DNA from 3 places in the Nocardia sp. NBC_01499 genome. Region 1 is predicted to be linked to each of the others. Evidence: riboswitches for the same ligand, from Rfam matches in the RefSeq annotation. Region 1 holds a riboswitch; each other region holds the start of a gene.
The links. Region 1 has a riboswitch for cobalamin ahead of metE (5-methyltetrahydropteroyltriglutamate--homocysteine S-methyltransferase). Riboswitches for the same ligand answer to the same signal wherever they lie in the genome.

Region 1 (4,854 bases):
AGATCACCTCCGGCAACCTGGTCATGAACGAACGCACCGACACCCTGCGCGGCGCGGACCGCGCCATCCCGCTTCCGGTCACCGGCGTCTTCGAGGTCGCAGACAACACCATCGTCGCCTGGCGCGACTACTTCGACATGGGTGTCATCAACCGCGCTTTCAGTCCGGAGGGCTGACCGGGTTCAGCCCCGGGAATTCGTGGCAACTGGTCGGAACCGAATCGTAGGTTCGCGCGTCGAAGGTGGATAGGGGCGAATCATGGTGTGGTTCACAACGTGCGAAAAGGGGTTGGCATGGATCGGTGTCCGGGGTGTCATACGGCGTGGCGACGGGGGATGAGTGCCAGGTCGCGGCAGCAACCGGTCAAGCGGGCCGAGGAGCCGTGTGAGCGGTATACCTCACGGCGCAGGCGGGTGCCTCGGTCCGAGCCCGAGGCGGGCTGAGAACGAAGGTGATTGGGGTAGTGCGGGATTCGTGAGCTCCGCCGGGTGGCACTACCAACGGCTCAGCACCTCCTCCGTGAATCAGGAGGAGGTGCTGAGCGTGTCAGCGAACAGCCGAAATGTCAGCGCACGACCTGGACGGTCAGCGCACCGCCGTCGCGGCGGCAACCATGTTGCGCAGCGACGCTTCCACCTCGACCTGGCCGCGGGTCTTCAGTCCGCAGTCCGGGTTGACCCACAGCCGTTCGGCGGGAACGGCTTTCAGCGCCGCGCGCAAGGAGGCGGTGATCTCCTGCACGCTCGGCACGCGGGGCGAGTGGATGTCGTAGACGCCCGGCCCGACGCCGAGGTCGAAGCCCGCCGCGTTGAGGTCGTCGAGCACCTCCATACGCGAGCGCGCCGCCTCGATCGAGGTCACGTCGGCGTCCAGTCCGGCGATCGCGTCGATCACCTCGCCGAACTCCGAGTAGCACAGGTGGGTGTGCACCTGGGTGGCGTCCGAAACACCGGACGTGGCAACCCGGAACGACTGCACCGACCAGTCGAGGTAGGCCTGCTGGTCGGCCTTGCGCAGCGGAAGTAGCTCGCGCAGTGCGGGCTCGTCGACCTGGATGACGCGAATACCAGCGGCCTGCAGGTCCACCGTCTCGTCCCGGATCGCCAGCGCGACCTGCCGCGCCGAGTCACCGAGCGGCTGATCGTCGCGCACGAACGACCAGGCGAGGATGGTGACCGGCCCGGTCAGCATGCCCTTGACCGGCTTGTCGGTCAACGACTGCGCGTAGCTGCTCCAGTCGACGGTCATCGGCGTCGGCCGCTTGACATCGCCGAACAGGATCGGCGGCCGCACGCAGCGGGTGCCGTAGGACTGCACCCAGCCGAGCTCGGTGGCGGCGAAGCCGTCGAGCTGCTCGGCGAAGTACTGCACCATGTCGTTGCGCTCCGGCTCGCCGTGCACGAGCACGTCGAGGCCCAGCTTCTCCTGCAGCGCAATGACATCGGCGACCTCGGCGCGCATCCGGCGGATGTATTCCGCCTCATCGATCTCGCCCTTGTTGAACGCGGCCCGTGCCAACCGGATGGCCGAGGTCTGCGGGTACGAGCCGATGGTGGTGGTCGGCAGCGGCGGCAACTGCAGCCGCTCCTGCTGCAGCACGCGGCGTTCCTCGGCGGGCGCACGCCGGATCGCGTCCGGGCCGAGCGCCGCCAACCTGGCCCGCACCTGCGGGTCGTTCAGCCGCGCGTCGGCATGGCGGGCCGCCAATGCCGCACGCACCTCGGCCAATTCGGCGCCGATCGCCTCGGTGCCCTCGGTCAGTGCGGTGGCGAGCAGCCGGACCTCGGCCACCTTCTCGGTGCCGAACGCCAGCCACGACCGCAGCGCCTCGTCCAGCTTGGTCTCCGCGGTCAGCGTGTACGGCACATGCAGCAGCGAGCAGGAGGTCGAAACCGCCACCGACGCAGCGGAACCCAGCAGGGTGCCGAGGGTGGACAGCACGGCGTCGAGATCGGCGCGCCACACGTTGCGCCCGTCGACCACACCGGCTACCAGTAGCTTGCTCGCCAGTGCCGGGATGCCGGCCACATCGGAAACGGTTGTGCCGGAGGTGAAGTCGAGTGCGACGCCCTCGATGTCGGTGCTGGCCAACGCGGTCAGCGCGGCATCGGTGTGGCCGAAGTAGGTGGCAACCAGGATCGCCGGTCGCCCGGTCGCCGCTGCCAGCTCGGTGTAAGTGCTTCGCACCAGGGCGAGTTCGTCGTCGGTGAGGTCGGTGACCAGCACCGGCTCATCGATCTGTACCCATCCGGTGCCCGCCTCGGCCAGCAGCCCGAGCAGCTCGCGATACAGCGGCACGAGTTCGGCGAGCCGATCGAGGGGCGCCCCGCCGGTGGCCTTGGCCAGCTTCAGGAAGGTGATCGGGCCGATCACCACCGGACGAGCGGGCGCGCCGAGCTCGAGCGCCTCGCGCACCTCGCCGAGCAGCTTCTCCGGGTTCAGCGAGAACACGGTGTCCTGGTCGATTTCCGGGACAAGGTAGTGGTAGTTGGTGTCGAACCACTTGGTCATTTCCAGCGGTTCGACCGTGTCGTTACCGCGCGCGGCGGCGAAGTATCGGTCAAGCGGATCGGCGATCCCGGCCACTCGCGGCGGCAGCGCGCCGAGCAGCAGGGCCGTGTCGAGGACCTGGTCGTAGTACGAGAAGGTGCCGACCGGGATCGAATCCAGGCCCGCCGCTTGTAGTTCGGCGAGTTGGGCGTGCCGCAGGTCGCGCGCGACCGTGTGCAGCTGTTCGGCGTCGATCTTGCCTGCCCAGTAGGCCTCGGTGGCCCGCTTCAGCTCACGCCGCGGTCCGACCCTAGGTAGCCCGAGAACCGTTGCGGTGAACGGTGTCTGATTTACAACAGTCACGTTGTCTCTCCAGTGCTGGTGTCGTGGGCCCTCGCCATACGGGCTTGCGCGGCTACCGGAGATACGTCAGGAGATTCCGACAACAGAGCCCCGACACATCAAGTACTGGTAGAACCGCGCGCCCAGATCCACGAGGCGGTGGCCGTCGGATACGGCGTACCCGACACGGCTGGCAGGTCTTCGGACTCACAGGCACCGGCCTTGTCGGCCGACCTACTGGCCGTCGCTTCCCGGGTGTCGCGCCCAGTGCGTGTGACGGCGGTCGTTCCTGCTTACCGCTGCGGGACAGTCCCGGATTCCCACCGGGTTCCCTCTCGCCCGTCCGCCCTTTCGGGGCGAACGAACTCGGCTCCGCAACGCGACGACGGGGCTCCATCTCGTACGCGCGCGGTGAACCAGCTGCACCAACCAGCATAGGGCGTCGCGCGTGGCGGCGGTGTGGGCGGGCGCGGAAGCGGTGGCCGTCGATCATCCCGCCGACACGATCTGGTCATGTGTCCAAGTCTGTGAGGAAGCCCACGGAAGTTGGGTGTAGCCCAACTTTCTGAAACATGTTTAAAGTTATGCCCTCGGGGGAGGGGCTCCCGCATGGGGATCGATAGCAGGAGTACTTGTGGTGACTGAGCGGTCGGTATCGATCGTCATTCCGACGTACATCGGGACGGCGGAGGGCCTTGACTTCCTCGATGTGCAACTAGACGCCTTGACGTGTCAAGACTATGTGGGGGATTTCGACGTCGTAATAGCCGACAACGGCTCACCGCTCGACGTGAAAGTCCACCTCGACAATCACCCGACCAGTGACCGACTGAAACTTCAGTATGTCGACGCGTCCGGGACACAAGGCGCCGCATTTGCGCGCAACGTCGGAGCCGACAGTGCCGCCGGCGAGATTTTACTGTTCTGTGATCACGACGATCGCGCGTACCCGACTTGGGTCAGCCACCTGGTCGCGTTTCTGAACGAGGGCTACGATCTGGTTTGTTCTGCGGTCGAAGGTGATTCGCTCAACACCGACAATCCGCGACACGTTGCCAATGTCCCCGCACCCGACAAGTTCCAGCCCGTCGGGCTTTATGCTCCTGTGATTGCCGGTGGCAGCATGGCGTGCCGTGCCGAGGTCTACCGGAAGCTGGGCGGCCAGGACGTCACCTACGTCGCCAATGAGGACCTCGAATTCGGCTGGCGCGCGCATCGGGAGGGCTATCGCACCGGGTATCTGCCCGAGGCGCTGCTTGCCTATAGATACCGTCAGGGTTTCCGTCCCGGCTATCGTCAGGGTCGCACCAGAGGTTTGGCCCTGACGCGGATCAGTGTCGAATTCCCGGACAGCGGATTTCCCGAAATTCATCTTCCCGAAGTCGTGTTACGCATGATTCGTCTTCCCTTTACTCGCGGATTAGTTCCCGAGGAACGCGGATTGATGATCGGCCTCGCCGTCGGTCAGTTCCGTGGCGCGCTCAGGCATCGCACGATGCGCTGGATCTGACGATGTGACGTCGGAGGTGCAAGCGTCCGCACCACGTCGCCGGATCGCGTGGTGCCGATGCTCGCGAAGGCCCCTTCCCTGCCTGCGCGGGGGCCGGGTCCGGGTACCTTAGGCCAATGTTCACGAAAGTCTTGGTTGCCAATCGCGGCGAGATCGCCATCAGGGCCTTCCGCGCGGCCTACGAGCTCGGCGTAGGGACGGTGGCCGTCTTCCCGTACGAGGACCGCAACTCGGTCCATCGGATGAAGGCGGCCGAGTCCTACCAGATCGGTGAACAGGGGCACCCGGTCCGGGCGTACCTGTCGATCGACGCGATCATCGACGCGGCGAAGTCGGCGGGCGCCGACGCCGTCTACCCCGGATACGGCTTCCTGTCCGAGAACCCGGACCTGGCGGCGGCCTGCGCGCGCGAGGGCATCACCTTCATCGGTCCGTCCGCCGAGGTGCTCGAGCTCGCGGGTAACAAGGCACGGGCCATCGCGGCGGCCAAGGCCGCCGGGCTTCCGGTGCTG
Region 2 (4,854 bases), 2.1 Mb from region 1:
GGTCCGGGGCGCGGCGATGACCGGCGCCTTTCCCGCCGATCGTGGTGCGGTGTTTGCCGCCGCGGACCACGCCCGACAGACCTTCGTCACGCATGAGTCGGTCGACGGTGCCGATCCCTACCTGGAGGCCCTGGCGGCGCAGATACGGGGTCATCTTGCGGCGCCCATACATTCCCTCGGGCGTGCCGATGGTGGCCAGCAATGCGTCGGTCAGGCGCGCGTCGGTCACTGTCCGCGCCGAAGCCGGCGCGGTTTTCCAGTTCCGATAGGTTCGTCCGGCGACCTGCACGCCCTGCTCGGTGAGCACGCGACAGATCGGATCGACCCGGAAACCCAGCCCCCGCATCTGATCGATGAACGCACAGATCACCGGCGGCGCGGGTCGATCTCCCGCGCGAAGAAAATCGAGGCAGCTTTCAGAATCTCGTTGGCCTCCTTCAGATCTCGGACTTCGCGTTCGAGTTCTTTGATCCGCGCCTGCTCCGCACTCGTCACACCGGGAGCCTTCCCGGTGTCAATCTGGGCCTGCTTCACCCAGACCCGCAACGACTCCGGGTGGACACCGAGCTTCGGGGCGAGCGCCTGGCAGGCGGCATACGCCGACGGATACCCGTCGAGGCGGTCCAGCACCATCTTCACCGCACGCTCACGCTGCTCGATCGGATAACGCTTGGGCATGGCCCACATCCTTCACAAGGAAAGAAGCGGCCGAAAAGCCGGGGCGGTTCATCCTTGACCCGTGGATTCGGCCGCTTCTAGAGTTGATGTCTGCTGGGTGTGAGGAATCTGGTGTGAGTCCAGAGCGGTCGCGCCGCTGTGAGCACGCTTCGAATAGTGGTGTGTGAGTCAGAAACTCGGCCCGGCAGGAAGTTTCATCCTGGATGTAGGGACGCGTAATCCCTGGAAGGAGTCCCGCATGGCCACCTATGTACCGCATGCCGGTGTGACGGTCCGCCCGCTCAGTGCTTCGGTATCGACCACGTTGTGGATGGTCGGAACCGTGCTCGGGGCGTTGCTGATCTATTACTTCATCGGCATCGACCAGGGCGCGGTGTCGGTGTTCGGCAGCGATACGCACGTGCACGAGTTCGTGCACGACGCACGGCATTTCCTCGGCTTCCCATGCCATTGATCCGGCCAGGCCGGAGCGGGTGGTAGCGGGATGGAAAAACAGATCATCGGCCGCGGTCTGCTCGCCGGAGCGATCGGCGGCTTGTTGGCGTTCCTCTTCGCGCGGATCTTCGCCGAGCCGGTGATCCAGCGCGCGATCGACTATGAAAGTGGTCGAGACGAGGCACAGGAGACGCTGGACAAAGCGGCGGGGCATCCGATGGGAGACATGGGTGCGGAGGTGTTCACCCGGTCGGTGCAGTCCAATGTCGGCATCGGCCTCGGCATGATCCTGTTCGGCGTGGCCATGGGTGGATTGTTCGCGGTGGTCTACGCCCTGAGTGTTGGCCGGGCCGGAAAGGTTTCGCCGCGCAATCTGGCGTTGCTGTTGGCCGGTGGGTTTTTCGCGGCGTTGTACCTGGTGCCGTTCCTGAAGTATCCGGCGAACCCGCCGTCGATCGGGCATCCGGACACTATCGGGTCGCGCACCGGTTTGTATCTGGTGATGGTGGTGTTGTCGTCGCTGTTCCTGTTCGGGGCGGTGCTGCTCGGGCGGCGCCTCGCACCTCGGTTCGGCAGCTGGTCGGCGAGTCTGCTCGCGGCGCTGGCGTTCGTGGTGGCGATCGGGATCGTGATGCTGCTGCTGCCGCAGTTGGGGCATCTGTCGGCCAATACCGCCGAGTTCGGCAGGCAGGCGACGGAAACGCCGCAGCCGCTGCGAGATTCGTCGGGTGCGATCGTGTATCCGGGTTTCCCGGCCGATGATCTGTATCGTTTCCGGCTGTATTCGCTTGCCGCGCAGGCGATCCTGTGGCTGGCCATCGGTCTGGTCTTCGCGACGTTGACGGGCAAGTTGTTCGAGCCGACAGGTGGGCGAGACGCGGCGGTAGCGAGTACCGCCAAGCCTGCTGCTTGACGGTACTCGCCGAGCGTCGGCGTGGTTCGTGGGAAGGTGTTCGGATCAGGCGACAACCGAACGCTGTGGCACGCCGACGTATTCGCTCAACGGGCGGATCAGCGCGTTGGATTCGCGCTGCTCGATGATGTGCGCGGCCCAGCCGGTGATGCGGCTCATCACGAAGATCGGCGTGAACACCTCGATGTCGAAACCGAGCAGGTAATAGGCTGGCCCGGTGGGGAAGTCGAGGTTGGGCTTGATGCCGGTCGCCTCGTTCATGGTGCGCTCGAGGATCTCGTACATCCGCACCCACTTGTCACCGGCGGTGGCGGCGGCGATGTCGATGAAGGCCTTCTTCATCGTCGGCACGCGGGAGTCACCGTTCTTGTAGACGCGGTGCCCGAAACCCATCACCTTGTCTTTGTTGGCGAGCTTGTTGCGCAGCCACTGCTCGGCAAGGGCGGGGTCGTCGATCGCGATCATGTCGTGCATGACCGCCTCGTTGGCGCCGCCGTGCAGCGGGCCCTTGAGCGCGCCGATGGCCGCGGTGACCGCGCTGTAGATGTCCGACATCGTCGAGGTGACCACGCGCGCGGCGAAGGTGGAGGCGTTGAAACTGTGCTCGGCGTAGAGGATCAGCGACACCTCGAACGCCTTGACCAGTTCCCTGGACGGGACCTTGCCGAAGCACATGTTCAGGAAGTTCTCGGCGAAGCCGAGGTGCGAGTGCGGCGCGATCGGGTCCTGACCGTGGCGGCGGCGGTGGTCGGCCGCGACGATGGTCGGCAGTACCGCCATCATCCGTAAAGCCTTGGCGCGGTTGGCCGCCGGGCTGTTATCGGCTTCAGCCGGATCCTTGGCACCGAGGTAGCTGATCGCGGTGCGCACCACATCCATCGGGTGGCAGGTGTCCGGCATCTTCGTCACCAGCGACAGCAGCGACCGATCGGCGCGGCGTGCTGCGCGTTCCTGTTGGCAGAACCGTTCCAGCTGAGCGTCATTGGGTAGTTCGCCGTACCACAGCAGGTAGGCGACCTCCTCGAAGCTGCAATGCTCGGCCAAGTCCTGCACGGCGTAGCCGCGGTAGGTCAGCGAGTTGGTTTCCGGCACCACTTTGGAGACAGCGGTGGTGTCCACGACGACACCGGCAAGACCCTTGTGGATAGTCGGCATGGCGGTATCGGGCCCACCCGTCGCCCAGCCACCACCCCTCATCGAATCGCGATGCGATGCTGTCGTCATTGGTCCCCGCTCAGGCTGAAATTGAAGATGTCGGAATCGAATTCGTTGTAGCGCTCGTAGTCGAGCAGTTCGTAGAGTCGGCTGCGATGCTGCATCCGATCGAGCAGCCCGGCCTGCGTGCCTTCGGCGAAGATCTCGCGCAACCCGGACTCGGCCGCCCACATCGCCAGGCGCAGCGTGGAAACCGGGTAGATGACCGCGTTGTAGCCGATCGACTCCAGCGTCTTGGCCGACAGCAGTTCGGACTTGCCGAACTCGGTCATATTGGCCAGCAACGGAATCGAGACGGCAGCGCGGAACTTGGCGAAATCATCCTCGCCGGACAGTGCTTCGGTGAAGATCAGGTCCGCACCCGCGTCGGCATAGGCTTTGGCGCGTTCGATGGCGGCGTCGATGCCCTCGATCCCGGCGGCGTCGGTGCGCGCGCAGATCACGAAATTCGGGTCGCGCCTTGCGGTTACCGCCGCACGCAACCGACGCACCATCTCCTCGGTCGGCACAACGGCCTTACCGTCGAGGTGGCCGCAGCGTTTCGGATTCACCTGGTCCTCGAGATGACAGCCCGCGATTCCGGCGTCCTCGAGGATCGTCACGGTGCGCGCGGCGCTCATCGGCTCACCGAAACCGGTGTCGGCGTCGATGAGCACCGGCAGATCGGTGACCCGCGCGACCTGCTGCCCGCGCTCGGAGACCTCGGTCAACGTCGTCAACCCGATATCGGGCAGCGCGAGATCCGCCGAAACCACCGCGCCGGAGACGTAGACGCCTTCGAAGCCGATCTCCTGAATCAGCTTGGCCACCAACGGATTGAACGCGCCGGGGAACCGCTGAATGCTGTCGGAAGCCAAGCCCGCGCGGAATGTCGCGCGCTTATCGGTGGCCGAGGTTGCCGGGGCAAGCAGGCCCGACATCAGAACAGCCCCTTCGGCAGCTGCGGCGCCCGCGCCAGCACCTCGTCGGACACCGTGAACGACAGTTGGGACAGCTCCGCGGCACTGAGTTCGGCGGTGCGCTGCGCGACATCGAGGAAGCGATCCTGCTCGGCCGGTGCGATAACACCCTCGGCGAGCGTGCGGAACTTCGCGATGTACTGCTCGCGGGCGAACGGCCTGGCACCGAGCGGGTGCGCGTCGGCGATCGCGAGCTCGTCGACGATCAGCTCGCCGCTCTTCAACGTCACCTCGGCCCGTGCGCCGAATGCCTTCTCCGCGGGATCGGTGGAGTGGTAGCGCCGGGTCCACTCGGGGTCCTCGGCGGTGGAGATCTTGCGCCACAGCTCGACGGTGTCGGGCCGCTGCGCGCGCTCGGGGGCGTAGGACCGCTCGTGATGCCAGGTTCCGTCCTGCAACGCGACCGCGAAGATGTACATGACCGAATGGTCGAGGGTCTCGCGTGAGGCCGTCGGGTCGAACTTCTGCGGGTCGCCGGAGCCGGTGCCGATGACGACGTGGGTGTGGTGGCTGGTGTGCAGCACGATCGAGGCGATCTGGTCGAGATCGCCGATCCGGTCGCGCATCCGGCGGGCCAGGTCGATCGGCGCCTGGCTCTGGTACTCGGCGGAATGTTCCTTGGTGTAGGAGTCGAGGATGGCCCGCTTGGGCTCG
Region 3 (4,854 bases), 2.0 Mb from region 1:
TTCGACGGCGGTGCGGTACTGGTCTGGTTGGTCGTCGTGCACGAGATGGGCTGCGCCGGAGACGAGTACGTGTTCGGCGTCGGGGTGGGTCTCGGCCATCTGCCGCATCTGGCCGGGCGGGGTGATGGTGTGTTCGCCCTCTAGCAGCAGCGCGGGCACGCGGATGGCGTGCCACTGCGGCCAGAAGTCGCGGCTGCCCCACTCCTGCGAGATATCGCGGAACGTCGCGACCGAGCCGTGCAGCCGGTAACCATCCGGGCCGTGCTCGAACGAGTTCAGGAAATACCGCCCGGCGACCGGCCCGAAGAACTTCAGCACGGCATCAGCGTTCGGAAACGGCTGCGGCCACGCCTCGATCATCGCCGCCCAGTCCGCCGCCGTCCGGCCGGTGAAATCCGGGGCGATGTCCTCGACAACCAGCGCGTGCACCCGCTCGGGGTGCGTCGCGGCGAACACCCAGCCGTGCAGCGCGCCCATCGAATGCCCGATCACCACCATGGGTTCGGTGATGCCGGCGGTCGCCGCGGCCAGATCGGCGACGAAGGCCTCGGTGGTCAGCTCGTCCGGTGCCGGCCTGCCGTGCCCGGCGGCGTCGAAGGTGTAGACGTGGCCGTAGTCGCGCAGCCAGTCCAGTTGATCGTGCCAGGTCCTGGCACTGCCCATCAGTCCGTGCAGCAGCAGGATCGGGACGCCCGCTCCGCCTTCGTCGTGCAACACCCCGCTGATTCTGCCGGGCCCGCGCGCGCCGTGCGCGCTACCCCCGATATGGCCCATACCGGACGGACGCTCGCGGGTCGTATTGTCGAGCCCATGGCTGTTGTGAAGATCAACGCGATCGAGGTTCCCGAGGGCGCTGGCCCCGAGTTGGAGAAGCGGTTCGCCCACCGCGCGCACGCGGTCGAGGGCTCGCCGGGGTTCCTCGGCTTCCAGTTGCTCCGGCCGATCGCCGGGGACAAGCGGTACTTCGTTGTCACCCAGTGGGATTCGGAAGAGGCGTTCGCGGCGTGGCGGGACGGGCCAGCGCGCGAGGCGCACGCTGGCGAGCGGCAGAAGCCGGTATCCACGGGTGCGTCGCTGTTGGAATTCGAGGTCGTCATCGACGTGGCCGCGAAGCCTGCCGACTGACCCTGACGGGCTGACCTGCCCGGCGTCAGAGCACGACTCCGCTGGTCGTGTTGACGTCGGGTGCCCTCAGGTGCCACAGTGCGCATGACAAAACGCGAGGGTGATGCGGTAATCCGGTGTAATTCCGGAGCGGTCGCGCCACTGTGTTCCATGCACCGAGTCCGTGGGTGCCGGATAGCCAGACACCGGCACCCTCGCACCCATTCGACGGGACGCTGAAAGCGCTGGGGAGGACGAAGGTCCGACCTCGCGTATCCCTAGGAGGACTCGCATGGCAATCGCGCATTCGCCGAGCCGGGCAACCGACTCACTGGCCACTGTGCTCGTCACGGTCGGTGTCGTGCTGCTGGCACTGCTCACGCTGTACCTGGTCGGCTTCGATCAGGGCGTCATCTCGCGCAGCGGGATGTACCTGCACGAGCTGATGCACGACGGACGCCACCTGCTGGGGCTCCCGTGCCATTGAACTCACCCACTGCCGTCCCCCTGATCGGTTCGCTGAAGACCCTGCTGCTGCGCGGCCTGCTCGCCGGGCTCATCGCGGGCCTGCTCGCCGCGTCGGTGGGCTACTTCATCGGCGAGCCGAAGGTCGACGCCGCCATCGCCATCGAGGAAGCCGGCACCGCGGCGCATTCGCACGACGCGGAATCGGCGGCGCCCGAAGGGCATTCGCACGGCGACGAGGAAGAACCACTGGTCAGCCGCACCGGCCAGAAGGCAGGACAGTTCCTCGCGCTCGGCCTTGCCGGTCTCGCGCTCGGCGCGATCTTCGCCTCGGTCGCCCACTTCGCGCGCCGCCACAGCACGCTCTCCGGGCCGAAACTCGCGCTGGGGATCGGGCTCGGCGGCTGGGCCGCGATCGTCGCGGTGCCGTTCTTCAAGTACCCGGCGAACCCGCCCGCGGTCGGTGATCCGGCGACGATCAACGAGCGCACCCTGCTCTGGGTGGCCGCCGTGCTGCTCGGCCTGGTGGCCGTCGGCGCGAGCGGGTACGTCTACAAGCTGCTGCGCGACCAGCTGAGCACGGTGCGGCTGATCGGCGGTCTCGCGACGTTCGTCCTCGTGACGGCGGTCGGCTACATCGTGCTGCCCGGCATCAACGAGGTGAAGGCGGACTTCCCGGCCGCGCTGCTGTGGCAGTTCCGGGCGTCCTCGCTGGCCGAGACCGCGACGCTGTGGGCCTGCCTTGCCCTCGGCTTCGCCGCGCTCACCGAATTCGCCACGCGCAGTAGTACTCCGGTACGAGAGTCGATCGCTACCGCGGGCTGATCCAGATCCGGAATTCGACGGGCAGTGTCGGTGTCATGACCGGCACTGCCCTTTCCGTTTGGCCCGCACCACCGCGTTCGGGCGCACCCGCACAACCACCGCGCGCCGTGCGCGTCGCGTTCGGCGGCCTCGTCGTCGCCCTGCTTGCCGGAGTGGCCGAGGCCATCGAACAGACCGCGGTGACGTTGGCGGGCAACCACATCGACGTGCCGGGCCTGGCCACCGGGCTCGCCGTGCGGCTCGGGATCTACCTGGTCGTGCTCTTGGTCGCCGTCCGAATGGCGCACGGCGCCCGCTGGGCCCGCCTGCTGCTGACCTTCGGTATCGGCGTGATCGGCCTGCTCTCCCTGATCATCGAACCGCTCGCGGCGCTGCTGTCCGCCGACAAGTTCGGCGACCTGTTCGCCACCATCACCCTCGACGGCGCGCTGGTGGCCCTGTTCCGCACGATCCACATCGTCGCGGTGCTGATCGCGATTCCCGCGATGTACCACCCGGCAGCCCGCCGCTACTTCTCTCCCGCCGCTCCGAGCCTTTAAGGCCAGACACGAAATTACTTGCCGGATAACGCAACTGCCCGGTTCGCGCACGAGGGGTACGCGAACCGGGCAGTTGTTTGTGCTTGGTTACGCCAGGGCTGCGTCGAGGACGATGTGGTCGACGCCAGCAAGCGCCTTGCTGACCGGGCAGCCCGCCTTGGCGGCCTCGGCCGCGGCGGCGAAGGCCTCCGCGTCGATGCCGGAGACCTTGCCGCGCACGGTCAGCTTGATGCCGCTGATCCGGAAGCCACCGGCCGGGTCGGGGCCGAGGGTGACGTCGGCGCTGACATCCAGGCTCTCCGGGGTGCCGCCCGCATTGCCGATCTGCGCCGACAGCGCCATCGCGTAGCAGGACGAGTGCGCCGCCGCGATGAGCTCCTCCGGGCTGGTGGTGCCGTCGGCGTCCTCGGCGGAACGCTTCGGGAACGACACGTCGTACTTGCCGACCCCGGAACTGGCCAGCTCGACCTGTCCCGACCCCTCCTGCAGAGTGCCGGTCCAAGCAGTACGCGCGGTACGAGTAGGCATCACGGTCCTTTCGCTGATGATGTGGATGCGCACCGAGCTTAGCCAGCCCACCTCCCCACGTCTCGAGGTCGGACTAGAGCGCTGTACGAGCAACATTGGCGCCATTCGCTATTCGGGATCGGTGACCCTGGCCAACACGATTCCGCCGATGATCAGCGCGAGCGCGACCACCTTGTCCACTTGGTGCCGAAACCGGCCATACCGACAACTGGACGCATCGTCCACTTATTCCGGAAACGGGTACAGTCAGCGACATGACCAGCCAGACGGATCTGCTCACCGGGCGAGCGGCCACCCCGCCCGAGCGCGCGGACGCGGCGCGCAACCGGGCCAAGGTGCTCGCCGCGGCCGCCGAGCTGTTCGCCTCCCGCGATCCACGCACCGTGACGATGGACGACATCGCCAAGGCGGCGGGCGTCGGCCGCGGCACGCTGTATCGCCGCTACCCGGATACGAATTCGATCGCCGTCGCCCTGCTCGACGAACACGAACGAGCGCTGCAGGAGCAGCTGATCGGCGGCCTGCCACCGCTCGGCCCTGGTGCGCCGCCCGCGGAACGGCTGGCCGCGTTCTACACCGCGATGGTCGAATTGCTGGACGCTCACGCGGATTTGGTGCTCGGCGCGGAAACCGGCGGTGCACGATTCGCGACGGGCTCGTACGGGTTCTGGTACGCCCATGTGCGAGCCCTGTTGCTGGCGGGCAAGATTCGCGAGCCGGACGCACTCATCGATCCGTTGCTGGCCCCCCTGGCGGCCGAGGTGTACCAACAGCAACGCAGCCGAGGCCTGACCCCGGCACAGATCGCCGACGCGCTACGACACCTCGCCCACTCGGTGCTTACGCACGGCTGAAAGCCGTTGACGGTTGTCCGCCAACGGCTTTCGACTGATTTCTCACACCAGGTCGCGCCTGCGCATCAGCCACATGGTCCCGGCAACGAAGACCGCGATATAGATCCCGAGCATGAGCAGCGATTCGGTGCGCGAAAGGATGTCGAGCACGCCGGGCGTCCCGGCGCCGACCGTCCGCATCGCACCCGCCATGGAACCGGCCGCGGTACCTGGCAGGTGATCGGTGATGAACGCGATCGGCGAGAAGATGCCCGCGACACCGCGCAGCAGGTTCTCCACCACCAGCACCCACACCAGGCCGAGGCCGACGGCCAGCGCTGGACCGCGCGCGATCGTGCCGATCAGTGCGCCCGCCAACGTCCACATGCCCAAAATCGCGATGCCCGTGAGGATTCCGAGCGCCGACTGCTGCAGCGACGGCAGCACGAGCGGCTGCGACTTGGTCGCGCCGATCAGCGCCGCCACCTCGGTGTCCACGACGAAGGCGGTGAGCACCAGCCCGACCACCACGACAACCAGGCTCACCAGCACGCCACCGA

Region 2: another riboswitch for cobalamin. It lies ahead of OG203_RS03715 (CbtB domain-containing protein); the one in region 1 lies ahead of metE (5-methyltetrahydropteroyltriglutamate--homocysteine S-methyltransferase).
Region 3: another riboswitch for cobalamin. It lies ahead of OG203_RS22680 (CbtB-domain containing protein); the one in region 1 lies ahead of metE (5-methyltetrahydropteroyltriglutamate--homocysteine S-methyltransferase).

The regions. Positions count from the first base shown of each region.
Region 1 is NZ_CP109426.1:2,945,345-2,950,198, reverse strand. It holds gene OG203_RS13605 (nuclear transport factor 2 family protein) at 1-176, shown strand, start outside; gene metE (5-methyltetrahydropteroyltriglutamate--homocysteine S-methyltransferase) at 586-2,853, opposite strand; cobalamin riboswitch at 3,007-3,213, opposite strand; gene OG203_RS13595 (glycosyltransferase) at 3,470-4,342, shown strand; gene OG203_RS13590 (pyruvate carboxylase) at 4,459-4,854, shown strand, end outside.
Region 2 is NZ_CP109426.1:840,942-845,795, reverse strand. It holds one part of gene OG203_RS03720 (IS3 family transposase) at 1-405, opposite strand, end outside; one part of gene OG203_RS03720 (IS3 family transposase) at 405-678, opposite strand; cobalamin riboswitch at 731-877, shown strand; gene OG203_RS03715 (CbtB domain-containing protein) at 917-1,132, shown strand; gene OG203_RS03710 (CbtA family protein) at 1,163-2,026, shown strand; gene OG203_RS03705 (bifunctional 2-methylcitrate synthase/citrate synthase) at 2,072-3,181, opposite strand; gene prpB (methylisocitrate lyase) at 3,247-4,161, opposite strand; gene prpD (2-methylcitrate dehydratase PrpD) at 4,161-4,854, opposite strand, start outside.
Region 3 is NZ_CP109426.1:4,962,306-4,967,159, forward strand. It holds gene OG203_RS22670 (alpha/beta fold hydrolase) at 1-717, opposite strand, end outside; gene OG203_RS22675 (antibiotic biosynthesis monooxygenase family protein) at 811-1,125, shown strand; cobalamin riboswitch at 1,169-1,334, shown strand; gene OG203_RS22680 (CbtB-domain containing protein) at 1,397-1,591, shown strand; gene OG203_RS22685 (CbtA family protein) at 1,582-2,394, shown strand; gene OG203_RS22690 (hypothetical protein) at 2,430-2,933, shown strand; gene OG203_RS22695 (OsmC family peroxiredoxin) at 3,021-3,461, opposite strand; gene OG203_RS22700 (TetR/AcrR family transcriptional regulator) at 3,716-4,315, shown strand; gene OG203_RS22705 (ABC transporter permease) at 4,358-4,854, opposite strand, start outside.